DNA from 2 places in the Roseateles paludis genome. Region 2 is predicted to be linked to the other one. Evidence: predicted binding sites of a transcription regulator. Region 2 holds the regulator's gene; the other holds the start of a gene.
What was found. The regulator FNR, encoded in region 2, switches genes on or off when oxygen is low (the NO sensors DNR and NnrR bind a similar motif). The targets are predictions, from matches to a motif close to TTGATNNNNATCAA.

Region 1 (7,062 bases), on a different contig from region 2:
GAGCACGCGCGTGCGCACCGCGCTGCACTGGCTTCTGACCGGCGAGACCCCGGCCGAGCCGCAGCTGCAGGTCAACCTCGTCTTCCTCGTCGACGACCTTGACCGCTGCCTGCCCGACAAAGCGGTGGAGGTGCTGGAAGCCATCAAGCTCTTCCTGGAGGTGGAGGGCTGCGCCTTCGTGCTGGCGCTGGACGAGGAGGTGGTGGAGCGCGGCATTGCCCACCGCTACAAGGACTACGCGCTGCAGGGCAAGGAGGGCCTCACGCCCATCACCGGCGCCGAGTACCTGGAAAAGCTCGTCCACCTGCCCATCCGCCTGCCCCGGCCCACGCCCACGTCCACCTGGGGCTTCCTGGCGGCCGAGCAGCCGGCCTGGTTTGCCGACGCCAACGGCCAGCCCAACGAGCTGGCCAAACTGGTGGGCGCCATCACCCCGGCCGTGCCGCGCAAGCTCAAGCGCATGGTCGCCCTCTTGGAAACGGCCGAGGAACTGGGCGCCGGCGACGAGACCCTGCCCGAACGCCGCGAGTGGCTGGCCATCGCCTGCGCGCTGCAGCTGTTTGCGCCTGCGCTCTTCCGCTACCTGCGGCTGCGCGGGCCGGCGCTCTTGATCACGCTGGCCGAATGGCGACGCGACGTCTGGTTCAAGGACCTGGAGGCGCTGAGAAAGAAGCTCAAGACCCAACAGCACAGAGCCACCACCACTGCCGCACTGCAAGTCATCAACGCCAAGCTGCGCCTACCGGAACTCTGCGAGCAAGTGATGCAAAACCGCTCAGGCTTCGACTTGCTGGAGCTGCTGGGGCGGGTGGATGTGCTGCACGCCCGCCGGGCGCTGCAACCGGCACAGCTGGGGGCCTTGCTGGCCTTTACCGAGACCGAGGACGCAGTGGCGCCCGAGGCTGCGCCGTCAGATGGGATGCCTGCGGCTTCCTCGTTGGCGCCGTCCGTAGACGCTGAATTGGAGCGTCAGGCCCGGCAGCGCTTGCAGGACGAGCAGATGGCCCAGGCGCGCCGCATCGGCGAAGGGGTGGCTGATCAGATCCGCAAGCCAGCACCCGCGCCATCTGCCGTACCACCTGCCCTACCCGATGACTTGAGCGCGGGCTGGGCCTCGGGCGCACCGCCGCTGGATGAGCCGCCTGCCAGCCCGGACGCTGCGGAAGCGTTGCCCGATGCGGCTCCGTCAGCTGCTGCCGCGCCAGAGGTGTCGCCGGTTGAGCAAGTGTTTGGCGCGCCTCAACGCTGGGCACCTCCGGTGGCCGCGCTGGAGCACGAGCGCGGCCTGCTGGAGGCCCTGCTCTCGGGCGAGCCGGAGGTGATCCGCGTCCAGCTCTCGCGCGAGGGTCGCGCCTTGGACGGGCGGCTGCTCCCCGAGCCGCTGGTGGACGAGTGGCTGGCTGCGATGTCCGATGAGCGGCTGGACCGCTGCCTGGCCGGCGTCGAGCCTTATCTGTCGCAGCGCGCGGTCTTTCGCATCCTGCAGGTCCGCCGCGCGCAGAGTGTTCGAGCCTGGAATCAGCTGCGCAGGCCGAACTGGTCGCATGGCATACAGCCGTGGAACGATGGGCCCCGACTTCAGGCGCCGCCGATCAGTGCGCAGCAGGTGGAGTGGTTGGCGTCTCTGGGCTCCGAGGGCGCCGAGACCTGGGCGGTGCCCATGGGCTGGCGCACCGAGCGCCGCCAGCTATGGCGTGGGCCGATGTTGGCCGAGGGCTATGCCTATGAGATGCATCTGGGCGCGGACGAACGGTTTGGCGTCTACCTCGATCTGATTGCCGGCGCCACCGACGACCGGGTGGAGACCCGCCAGCGGCTGCGCTGGGTGCCGCCCGGCGAGTTTGTGATGGGCTCGCCCACGAACGAGGACGGGCGCGACCCTGCCGAGGGGCAGTTGCGCACCGTCGAGCTGACACGGGGCTACTGGATCGCCGATACCGCGTGCACGCAAGGGCTGTGGCGGGCGGTAATGCAGGACGAAGATCCGCGCGCCTGGCTGCCCAAGCTGGATCGACTGCCCGTCCAAGGCGTCAGCCCGCAGATGGCTGAGCTGTTCTGCCAGCGACTCGCAGCGCAGTACTTTGGCAGCGAGGTGCGCCTGCCCAGCGAGGCCGAGTGGGAGTGCGCCTGCCGCGCCGGCACGCGTGGCGCGTTCGCCCTAGCGGTCGCCACGCGCGAGACCATCAATGTCGAGGGGCTCGCGCGGGTGGAAGTGGGCTCCAGGCCGCCCAATGTCTGGGGGCTGTACGAGATGCACGGCAATGTCGCCGAGATCTGCCGCGATTTGCTGACGCCGCAAGAGCGCGCACCCAACAACCGGACGGATCCGGAAGGGATGGACAAAACGGGGCTAGCCCATGCGCTCAGAGGCGGATCGAGTCACGAGAGTTTGAATGCGGCTCGCAGCGCCGCCTTTGACGCCATCGGGCACGAGCAATCGCGCCCTGACGCCGGCTTCCGCTTCATCCTCCGCGCCGCGTTCAATCCCCCGACGACGTAGCCGGCGCCCAGCCCAACGGGGCGGGCAGGTGGCTCAAGATGCGGTGTCGCAGGCCGGCGTATTGGCTGTCGGCCTCGACGGGGCCAGAGAGCCCGGTCAGGGGGTCCTGGTTCTGCGCAAAGGCCTGGTCCAGGTCGTCCCAGTCGGCGTCGGTCAGCAGCTTGAGGGCGGCGGGCAGCACGTCCTCCTCCTCGCGGCGCATGTGGCTCAGGTAGCGGGTGGCGAAGTGGTTGAGCTGGTGCTGGAACTTCTCGCGGCGTGACTCGCCCATCTGCTCCCAGGCCAGCAGGCTGTGCTGCAGCTCGCGGATGGTGCGCTCGCCCTGGGCGTGGTCGCGGTCCAGTTCGTCGAGCACGGGGCGCAGCTCGGGCGCACGGGCACGCAGCTTGGGGAAGAGCAGCTCGCTCTCCTTGGGGTGGTGCAGGCGCTCGGGGAACTCGTCCACGTAGAAGAGCATGGCGCGCAGGCTGGCGAAGTCGGGCTCGCGGCGGCCGGACAGCACCTGGGGCAGGGTGCGCAGCATCGCGGCCAGCACGCCGTGCTCGGCGCGGATGATGCGGAGGGTCAGGGGCAGCATGGCGCGCAAGCATGCCCCTGCGCGGCGCCCGGGGCCTTGCTCTGGATCAAGCGGGCCGGCTGAGGGCCGGGGTGTTGCGGGTGGCCGGTTGGTGCCGGTTTATGGCGGCTTGGCGGCCCGGCCCCGCATCCGAGGGGCCTGTCCAGCAAGCCAAAGTTCACGGGATGAAGAGCTGACGGTAGCGCTAACAACGGCTTCCCACCTAGAATTCTCGGGTTGTCCCGCCCCTGTCTTCACCCCGATTTTTCTGAGGAAAGCCCTGGTCATGTCCGCCACTGCCACCGCCACCCCTTCCATGATGGCCACCGCCATCCGCGCCCTGGCCATGGATGCCGTCCAGGCCGCCAATTCCGGCCACCCGGGCGCCCCGATGGGCATGGCCGACATCGCCGTGGCGCTGTGGGGCCGCCACCTGCGGCACAACCCGACCAACCCGCACTGGGCTGACCGCGACCGCTTCGTGCTGTCCAACGGCCATGGCTCGATGCTGATCTATTCGCTGCTGCATCTCACGGGCTATGCGCTGCCCATCGAGGAGCTCAAGGCCTTCCGCCAGATGCACAGCAAGACCCCCGGCCACCCCGAAGTGGGCATGACCGCCGGCGTCGAGACCACCACTGGCCCGCTGGGCCAAGGCATCACCAATGCCGTGGGTCTGGCCCTGGCCGAGAAGCTGCTGGCGCGCGACTTCAACCGCGACGGCCACACCGTCGTCAACCACAACACCTTCGCCTTCCTGGGCGACGGCTGCCTGATGGAGGGCATCAGCCACGAGGCCTGCGCGCTGGCCGGCGTCTGGAAGCTGAACAAGCTGATCGCCATCTACGACGACAACGGCATCTCCATCGACGGCAAGGTCGAACCCTGGTTCGGTGACAACACCGCCCAGCGCTTTGCCGCCTACGGCTGGAACGTGATCGGCCCGGTGGACGGCCACAACGTCGACGCCGTGGACGACGCGATTGCCAAGGCCAAGAAGAGCGCTGACAAGCCCACGCTGATCATCGCCAAGACCACCATCGGCAAGGGCTCGCCCAACCGCGCCGGCACCGCCAAGGCCCACGGCGAGGCCCTCGGCCCCGATGAAATCAAGCTGACCCGCGAAGCCCTGGGCTGGACGCACGAGCCCTTCGTGATCCCCGCCGAGGTCTACGCCGCTTGGGACGCCAAGGCATCCGGCGCCAAGCTGGAAGCCGCCTGGGACGAGCGCTTTGCCGCCTATGCCAAGGCTCACCCCGAGCTGGCCGCTGAGTTCAAGCGCCGCATGGCCGGCCAGGTGCCCGCCAACTTCGCGCAGGCCGCCGTGGACGCCGTCATCAAGGCCAATACCGAAGCCCAGACCGTCGCCAGCCGCAAGGCTAGCCAGCTGGCGCTGGAAGCCTTCACCGCCGCTGTCCCTGAACTGCTGGGCGGCAGCGCCGACCTGACCGGCTCCAACCTCACCAACACCAGCCACACGCCCAACCTGCGCTTCGATGCCGCTGGCCTGCCCAACAACGGCCGCCACGTGAACTACGGCGTGCGCGAGTTCGGCATGGCCGCCATCATGAACGGCGTGGCCCTGCACGGTGGCTTCATCCCCTACGGCGGCACCTTCCTGACCTTCTCGGACTACAGCCGCAACGCCATCCGCATGGCCGCGCTGATGAAGATTCGCGTGATCCACGTGATGACGCACGACTCCATCGGTGTCGGCGAGGACGGCCCCACCCACCAGCCGGTCGAGCATGTCTCCAGCCTGCGCCTGATCCCGGGCCTGGACGTCTGGCGCCCGGGTGACACGGCCGAAACTGTCGTGGCCTGGACCATGGCCATCGGCAACGCCACCCGCCCCAGCCTGCTGGCCCTCTCGCGCCAGAACATCAGCTACGCGGCCAAGACCAATGTCGACGAGATCGCCAAGGGCGCCTACGTGCTGTCCGAGCCCGCCAAGGGCAAGGCCAAGGCCGTGATCATCGCCACCGGCTCCGAAGTGCAACTGGCCCTCAAGGCCCAGGAGCAACTCGCCGCCGAAGGCATCAAGGTCCGCGTCGTCTCCATGCCCTCCACCTCGGTCTTCGACCGCCAGGACAAGGCCTACAAGAAGGCCGTGCTGCCCAAGGGCCTGCCCCGCATCGCCGTCGAAATGGGCGTCAGCGACTACTGGTGGAAGTACGGCTGCGCGGCCGTCGTCGGCATCGACAGCTTCGGCGAGTCGGGCCCGGCGCCTGAGCTGTTCAAGCACTTCGGCTTCACGGCCGAGAACGTGGCTGCGACCGTCAAGGCGGTGTTGAAGGGCTGATTCGCTCCGGCACTTTTCCCCTCACAAATCAAGCCCGGCGCGAGGCAAACTCGCGCCGGGCTTGATTGCTTTGGGAGGATAGACATGCGGGTGTGGTTGTGCATCGCCGTTGGCTTTCTGCAGTCGGCAGTCGCCTTGCTTCCGGCGGCATGGGCACAGACCGAGACAGTTGTGCCCACGGATGCGCAGGCGTTGCGCTGTTTGATCAAGCCAGAGAAGCCGCCCGAGTTTCCAGAGCAGCATCGCCTGGACCGAGGCTCCGGTGGCATGCGCGTACTCCTGAAGTTCAGCGCCCCAGACAAGGGGCCGAGCGTAGAAGTGCTCTACAACTCGGCGCGCCAAGACATGCAGGACGAGGTTTACAGCTACCTCTCAAAGCTGCGTTTGCCTTGCTTGCAAGCCTCCGATGGCGTGGTGGTTGCGGTGCAGGAGTTCCGGTTCTGGAATTCAGACCGGGATCCCGAGCCAATGCCGCCGGCAAGTTCGCAAGAGGGGCAGCATTCCTGCGTCGTTGTGCCGCGTACCGACATGGAGGGGCCGCCAAGTTGGTATCGCGCTGACAGCACGGAGCACATCATTGCTGCTGTTACCTTTGTGGGCGATGGAGCTCAACCGCCGCAAGTCAAGTTCCTGCATTCATCGGCGGGCCAGATCTTCGAGAAGGCTGTGCGTGACCGGCTGCTGACCTATCGCATGCCCTGTCGCACCGGCAAAGAGTCCCCCTACATGCTTCGGCAGCAGTTCACGTACTTTCCGGCGCGTGGCCGAAGTTGGACCCTGAAGCAGGAACGATTCGGTTTGGTGGAGTTCTTGAAGATGACCAGCAACGTCTTGGCGCGACCTGTTGACTTCGACTTGAAGACCATGGACTGCCCCTTCAAAGTCGGCTACACCATCTACGGTGGCAATGTGCCGAATGAGGCGTACGTGCTGGGTCGGCGGAATGATCCAAATGTTCTGGGTTTTGTGCGATGGCTGGAGGGCTTGCAGCTCAGGTATTCCAGCGCGGAGCAGGCCAATGACTTCTTCGGTTCGGAACTGCAGATCGAAGTGCCGTGCCTTCATCTCAAGCTGACCCCCAAGCCGCCCGTAGCCGCCAGCGCGCCATGACACCATCTACGGCCTAAAGTGCTTCTGGCTTTTCGGTGGAGCACCTAGAGGCGATGCTGCGCCTTGCCTGGCGTGCTGCGTTGGCGCTGGTTTGGCGCGGCAACGCGGTCGCGTTGCAAGCGGGCTGGTGGCGCGGTCAAGCAAACCCAGTCGTGCCGGCAAGGCGGTGGCCGGGGCCTGAGTGGCGCGACTTTGGGCGAAGCCGAGCAGCACAGGACTTGGGCCGGCGCGCGTACCCGCGCGCTTCCACTTCTGACTCGCCGCAGCTGTTTGACCGCAGTGAGCGCAGCGAACGCAGGGAGTTTTGCGGCGCGGCCCAAGTCCGCGCAGCGCAGGGCACCCGGAGCAACGCGAAGGGCAAGCCCGCAGAGCGACGCCAAGGCCCCGGCCGCCGCCTTGCTCAACCCAGCCACGCACCAGGCACAACCCACATGAAACCGCTCTGTACCTCACGAGCGCAAAGCATCGGCCACAATGCTCGATGCAGTTGAACCCCCTATTCCTGGAGACAGCCTCATGACCATCAAGATCGGCATCAACGGCTTCGGCCGCATCGGGCGCATGGTGTTCCGCGCCGCCGTCGCGAACTTCAAA
Region 2 (7,062 bases):
CGTGGCGATCACCGAGTACTCTGCCGGGCGCAGGATGATCTGCTGCAGGAAGGCGTCGGCGATCACGTCCTTGATGGTGATCGTGCGGCCCGTCCTCGGGTTGGTGAGGCGGCACCAGGGGCCGCCGTCGATGAGGGTGGCGCCGAACTCCTTCTGCGCCAGGCCATAGCCCCAGTCCCGGAAGGCGCCTTCCGTGAACTTCATGATGTTGCCCTTGTGCACCAGGGTGACGCTGGGCTTGTCGTTGTCGATGGCGTACTGGATGGCCTTGCGCACCAGGCGCTCGGTGCCCTCTTGTGACACGGGCTTGACGCCCACGCCCGAGGTCTCGGGGAAGCGGACCTTCTTGGACCCGAGTTCGTCCTGCAGGAACTTGATCAGGCGGCGCGCGCTGTCGCTGCCGGCCTCGAACTCGATGCCGGCATAGATGTCTTCCGAGTTCTCACGGAAGATGACCATGTCGACTTTGTGCGGCTCTTTCACCGGGCTGGGCACACCGTCGAAGTACTGCACCGGGCGCAGGCAGACGTAGAGGTCCAGCTCCTGCCGCAGCGTCACGTTGAGCGAGCGGATGCCGCCACCCACGGGCGTGGTGAGCGGGCCCTTGATGGAGACCAGGTAGTCCTTGAGGACCTGCACGGTCTCAAGGGGCAGCGAGACCTCGGGGCCGTAGAGCCGCGCAGCCTTGGCGCCGGCATAGACCTCCATCCAATGGATCTTGCGGGCACCGCCATAAGCCTTCTCGACGGCGGCATCCACCACCTGGAGCATGACCGGCGTGATGTCCACGCCCACACCGTCACCCTCGATGAAGGGAATGATGGGCTGGTCAGGCACATTGAGCGTGGCGTCGGCGTTGGCCGTGATCTTCTGGCCGCCTTCGGGCACCGTGACGTGCTGGTACATGGTGGATGGGCTCCGGGAGGGCAAAGAGGAAAGCGCGCGAGTTTACTGGGGGGGTGCCCGGGGTTTGCCGGCCTCAGCAGTAGAGGCGAATCGTCTCCCACACCCCATGCGCCAGCGCCCAGCCCGAGGCCAGCGCCAGGCCCAGGCCCGCCAGCCGCGCCGACCACGCGGGCGACAGCTTGAGCCGGCGCAGCACCCAAGGCGCGGCCACCAGGCCCGGGCTGCTGGCCAGCGCAAAGGCCAGCATGGCCAGGCCGCCACCGAGGGGCGACGAGGTGAGCCCCGCCACCAGCAAGGCCGATTGCAGCAGCCCGCAGGGCCAGGCCACCCAGGCCAGGCCGGCCAGTCCCGGCGCCCGCGACGAGCGGCGCAGCCAGCCGGCGCCAATGCCGTCCAGCCACACCGGCTGCCGGCCGAGCCAGAGCAGGCTGAGGCCCAGCATCAGCAGCGCGGCATGCGCCAGCGCCCAGACGGGCTGCATCACCGCACGGCCCTGCGTCATCCAGCCCAGCGCCTGCACGGCGGTGGCCGCCACGGCGCCCGCCAGCGCGTAGCTGAGCGCGCGCCCGGCGAGGAACTGAGCCTGTGATCGCTTGGCCTGCCCGCAAGTGGCCGCGCAGGGCCCACCGCACATCAACGCGCAGTGCGGGCTGCCGGCCAGACCCATCAGGGCCGCCGAGCCGACCAAGGTGACTTCGAGCATCCGGGCAACTCGCGACACAGCGCGAGCGGGCTATGGAAAGGTTCAGATGATGCGCGAGAAGCGCTCGCGGCTGGCGTCGGCCTGCAAATACCGGTCAAACACCATGGCCACCGCGCGCACGAAGTACCAGCCCAGCGGCGTGACCTGGATGGCATCGGCCTCCAGCGTTACCAAGCCCTGGTCGGCCAGGCCCTGCAGGCGCTCCATCTCGGGCGCGAAGTAGGTGGGCACGTCCACCAGGTAGGCCAGGCGGATGGACTCGAACTCGACGCGGCCCTGGCACATCAGGCCCATGATCATGCTGCGGCGCAGCAGGTCATCGCGGCTCAGGGCCAGGCCGCGCTGGGTCGGGAACTGACCGCGCCGCACGGCGTCGTAGTACTCGTCCAGGGTCTTGGCGTTCTGGCTGTAGGTGGCGCCGATGCGGGCGATGGACGACACCCCCAGGCCGATCAGGTCAGCGTCCGGCTGGGTGGAATAGCCCTGGAAGTTGCGGTGCAACCGGCCCTGGCGCTTGGCGATGGCCAGGCTGTCGTCACGCTTGGCAAAGTGGTCCATGCCGATGTACTCGTAGCCAGCGGCCAGGAAGTCACTGATGGCGCCGGCCAGCATGGTCAGCTTGTCACCCGCCGGCGGCAGCAACTCGGCCACGATGCGGCGCTGCGGCTTGAAGCGCGCCGGCAGGTGGGCATAGCCATAGAGGGCGATGCGGTCGGGCTGCAGCGCGCAGACCTGCTCGATGGTGCGGCGGAAACTGACCGGCGTCTGCTGCGGCAGGCCGTAGATCAGGTCGACATTGATGGAGTCGAACTTCAATGCCCGGGCGGCCTCGACAAGCGCCTGCACCTGCTCGGGCGGCTGGATGCGGTGCACCGCCTTTTGCACTTCGGGGTCAAAGTCCTGGACGCCGAAGGACAGGCGGTTGAAGCCCATGGCCTTGAGCCGTGCCAGGCGACCGGCGTCAACGGTGCGCGGGTCCACCTCGATGGACAGCTCGGCGCTGGGCACGAGCTTGAAGCGCTTGCCGATCTCGGCCATCAGCTGCACAAGCTCGTCGTCGCTCAGGAAGGTGGGCGAGCCCCCGCCCAGGTGCAGTTGCGACACCTGGATGCCGGGGCCCAACTCGGCCCGGTAGAGATCCATCTCGGCGTAGAGCACGGCCAGGTATTCAGCCGCACGCTCGTGGTGCTTGGTGATGATCTTGTTACAGGCGCAGTAGTAGCAGACCGACTCGCAGAACGGGATGTGGACGTAGATCGACATCGGCGCGCCGGGCACGCGTTGCTGCAGCGCCAGGCGGTGCTGGTCGGCCTGGAAAGCCTCGACGAACCGATCCGCCGTTGGATAGGAGGTGTATCGTGGCCCCGAGATGTCATAACGCCGCAGCAGTTCGGCGTCGATTTCTGGAGAGAGGACGGTCGATGTCATGGGGCGAATGTGCCCGAGCACCCGCCTCTCCCGGTTGACGTGGATCAACGGTGGCGTTGCAGCGCAATGCCCATTTGCTGTGCGCGCCCATGGTCATTCACGGACTTAAACCAGCATAATTCTTTGCCATGCAGAACAGCACGCCCCACAGCACGCCCATTCGCCCGGTCGAGTCGCTGCAAGTCGCCTGCGCGTCCTGCAATCTTCGCGAGCTCTGCCTGCCCCTGGGCCTCTCGACGAACGACCTGGACCGGCTCGACACCCTGGTCAACCGACGACGCACCGTCCCCAAGGGCGAGCAGTTGTTCCGCAGCGGTGACAACTTTGCGGCGCTTTACGCGGTGCGCACCGGCTTTTTCAAGACATCGGTCACCAGCGAAGACGGGCGTGACCAGGTCACGGGCTTCCAGATGGCGGGCGAACTGCTGGGGCTGGACGGCATCAGTACCGACCGGCACCACTGTGATGCCACCGCGCTGGAGGACTCCTCCGTCTGCGTGATCAACTATGCCGACCTGGAGTCGCTGTCCCAGCACTTCACGGCGCTGCAGCACAGCTTCCACAAGATCATGAGCCGCGAGATCGTGCGTGACCAGGGCGTGATGCTGCTGCTGGGCAGCATGCGCGCCGAGGAGCGTCTGGCGGCCTTCTTGCTGAACCTGACCGAGCGCCTGGAGGCGCGCGGCTTCTCCGGCACGGCCGTGGTGCTGCGCATGACGCGCGAGGAGATCGGCAGCTACCTGGGTCTGAAGCTGGAGACGGTGAGCCGCACCTTCTCCAAGTTCCAGGACGAAGGGCTGTTGGAGGTCAAGCAGCGCCAGATCCGCGTGCTGCGGGCCGACGCCCTGCAGCAGATGGTGGCCAACGCCACCCGCTGAGCTGGGCGCCGGTTATCGGGGCCAATTCGGCGCGCTGCGGCGCCCGGGTTCCTCGTGGTCGGGCAGTTGCACCAGCAGCGCCGTCATGCTGCAGGCGATGGTGGTGACCAGCCAGAAGATCAGGAAGCTGACCGAGTAGATCGCTGAGCGCGACCACTCGATGGCCTCGCCGCCGAACCAGTGCAGGTCCTGCGGGTCGATGACCGAGAACACCAGGCCCTCCAGCACCCCCGCCATGACGAAGGCCGGCCAGATGCTGGCCATCAGGATGCGGGCAGCGCGCCCGGCAGCCTGCTGCCCGTCCATCAGCGTTGCCCGCCCGTGGCAGCGTGGTTGCGGGCCGTGATGGCAGGCTGCTCGGCCACGTCATCGGCAGCCACCTGGCGGGTTTGCACCGGCGGGTCAGGGTGACGCAGCGCCAAGGAGAGGGTGAAGAAGCTGGCGATGACCACGGTCAGCGGGCCGCCGACAACGAGATACATCATCGGCTCGCGCCACCAGGGGCGGCTGGCTTGGGTTGGGGCTTCACTCATGGTCTCGTTCTCCGATCCGGTCTGTGTCGCCGCTATCGCGGCACCACAAAGGTGGTCTTCTCATTCAGGTGTTCGCCGCCATCGGCCTCGACACGGAAGCTCATGGGGTGGGCGCCAGGCTTGAGGCCATGCCCGGGGGGCAGCCTCACCCCGAGCGAGACCCAGCGTGCTTGCGCGGGGCCCACCTCGATGTCACGCAACTCAGGCGTCACGACGAGGCTGGGAAGGCCTTGCGCGGTGACGCTGAAACGCTGCACGCGCTCGCTGGCGTTCATCAACTGCAGGCGGTAGAGGTTCTCGATGTAGCCGTCCTCGACCTGGCGGGCCAGGGTGGCGCGGTCGCGCACGACATCGGCCCGGAAGCTGTGGCGCAGGGTCAGGCTGGCCACCAGCGCCGCAAAGATCAGCACCAGCACACTGCCGTAGATGAGCACGCGGGGCCGGAACACGCGGCGCCAGCGTTGCCCGGCCGACAGGTGCTGGGCGATGCCGTTCTGGGTGTCATAGCGGATCAGGCCACGCGGGTAGCCGACCTTGTCCATCACGCCATTGCACACGTCGATGCAGGCCGCGCAGCCGATACACTCGTACTGCAGGCCATTGCGGATGTCGATGCCCGTTGGGCAGACCTGCACGCAGAGCTTGCAATCGACGCAGTCGCCGACACCTTCGGCTCGGGTCTCGCCCTTCTTCTCGCGCTTGGCACCGCGCGGCTCGCCACGTTCGACGTCGTAGCTGATGATCAGCGTGTCCTTGTCGAACATCGCGCTTTGGAAGCGCGCATAGGGGCACATGTACTTGCAGACCTGCTCGCGCATGTAGCCGGCGTTGCCATAGGTGGCAAAGCCGTAGAACAGCAGCCAGAAGCTCTCCCAGGGCCCGAGCGACAGGTGCAGCACTTCATGGCCCAGGGTCAGGATGGGCGTGAAGTAGCCGACGAAGGTGAAGCCCGTCCACAGGCCGATGGCGATCCAGACCGCCTGCTTGCCGGACTTGCGGGCCAGCTTGTTCAGCGTCCAGGGGCCGCTGTCGAGGCGGATGCGCGCATTGCGGTCGCCCTCGAACCAGCGCTCCACGGCCATGAAGATCTCGGTGTAGACCGTCTGCGGGCAGGCATAGCCGCACCACAGCCGCCCGGCCACCGCCGTGAACAGGAAGAGCCCGTAGGCCGAGATCAGCAGCAGGACCGTGAGATAGACGAAGTCCTGCGGATAGAGCACCAGGCCGAACAGATAGAAGCGCCGCGCGCCCAGATCGAACAGCACCGCCTGGCGCTCGCCCCACTGCAGCCAGGGCAGGCCGTAGTAGAGGATCTGCGTGAAGGCGACGAGGGCCCAGCGCCAGCCGGCAAACCAGCCGCTGACAGCGCGCGGCTGGATCTTGTCCTCAGACCGGTACAGCCGGACGGTCTGCTCAACGGTCTGTTTCACGGGCGCGGGGCCTTGCGTCATCAGCGAGCGTTGGAGAAGCCCCAGACATACGCCGCGAGCACGCGGATCTGCTCAGGCGTCAACTTCTCGCCATGGGCGGGCATGACATTGGTCTTGCCGTTGTTGACCATGGCCATGACGGCGTCTTCGCCCCAGCCGTGCAGCCAGGTCTTGTCGGTCAGGTTGGGCGCACCGAGGGCGGTGTTGCCTTTGCCGGCCGGGCCGTGGCAAGCCGCGCAGACAACGAACTTCTCCTTGCCCAATTGGGCGGCCAGAGAGTTGTGCGGGCTGTCCGACAGCGAGAGCACGTAGTTGGCAACGTTCTTCACGTCCTCCGGCGAGCCGACGGCGGCGGCCATGGGCGGCATCTGGCCCTGGCGGCCCTTGGTGAGGGTCTCGACGATGTTGTCGTACTCGCCGCCCCAGAGCCAGTCCTTGTCGGTCAGGTTGGGGAAGCCCTTGGAGCCCTTGGCATCACCACCATGGCAGCCGGCGCAGTAGTTGCCGAAGAGGCGCTCGCCAATGCCGCGAGCCTCGTTGTCGGCCGCGAGCTGCGCAGGCGTCATGCTGGCAAAGCGCTGGTAGACCGGGGCCATGGCCGCACGCGCGGCGGCGGTGTCGCGGTCGTGCTCTGCCACGCTGGACCAGGCCAACGTGCCCTTGGCGCTACCGAGCCCGGGGTAGAGCGCCAGGTAGGCGCCGGCAAACAGCACGGTGATCACGAACAGCCCCATCCACCACATGGGCAGCGGGTTGTTGAGCTCGCGCAGGTCTTGGTCCCACACGTGGCCCGTGGTGTTGTCGTTCGCCATCGGGCGGCGGCGTGCCGCAACCAACAGGATGGCAATGCAAAAGACCAGGCCGATCACCGTCACAGCGGCAATGAAGGTTGACCAGCCGTCGCTGAAAAAGTCACTCATGGCGATCCTCCTCCTGGAAAGGCAACAAGGCGTCCTGCTCGAAGCTCGCGCGGTTGCGCGCCGACCAGGCCCAGATCAGGATGCCGACGAAGGCAGCGAATGACAGCAGGGTCACGGCAATTCTTAAATCGTTGAGTGTCATGGCGATCACTTGACGGCAGTACCGAGGACTTGGAGATAGGCCACCAGGGCGTCGAGCTCGGTCTTGCCGGTCACAGCCTTGGCGGAGTCATTGATCTCCTCGTCGGTGTAGGGAGCCCCGAG

Region 1: ABDJ85_RS02180 (hemerythrin domain-containing protein) is a predicted target of FNR. The motif match lies at 3,114-3,127, and genes of this name have one in related genera.

The regions. Positions count from the first base shown of each region.
Region 1 covers NZ_JBDPZD010000001.1:457,793-464,854, reverse strand. Annotated here, with positions in the region: gene ABDJ85_RS02185 (P-loop NTPase fold protein) at 1-2,500, shown strand, start outside; gene ABDJ85_RS02180 (hemerythrin domain-containing protein) at 2,481-3,077, opposite strand; gene tkt (transketolase) at 3,343-5,358, shown strand; gene ABDJ85_RS02170 (hypothetical protein) at 5,443-6,468, shown strand; gene gap (type I glyceraldehyde-3-phosphate dehydrogenase) at 6,985-7,062, shown strand, end outside.
Region 2 covers NZ_JBDPZD010000002.1:484,571-491,632, forward strand. Annotated here, with positions in the region: gene icd (NADP-dependent isocitrate dehydrogenase) at 1-906, opposite strand, end outside; gene ABDJ85_RS08130 (sulfite exporter TauE/SafE family protein) at 980-1,609, opposite strand; gene hemN (oxygen-independent coproporphyrinogen III oxidase) at 1,652-3,037, opposite strand; gene fnr (fumarate/nitrate reduction transcriptional regulator Fnr) at 3,166-3,915, shown strand; gene ABDJ85_RS08145 (hypothetical protein) at 3,928-4,221, opposite strand; gene ABDJ85_RS08150 (hypothetical protein) at 4,221-4,448, opposite strand; gene ccoG (cytochrome c oxidase accessory protein CcoG) at 4,481-5,899, opposite strand; gene ccoP (cytochrome-c oxidase, cbb3-type subunit III) at 5,899-6,798, opposite strand; gene ABDJ85_RS08165 (cbb3-type cytochrome oxidase subunit 3) at 6,791-6,940, opposite strand; gene ccoO (cytochrome-c oxidase, cbb3-type subunit II) at 6,946-7,062, opposite strand, start outside.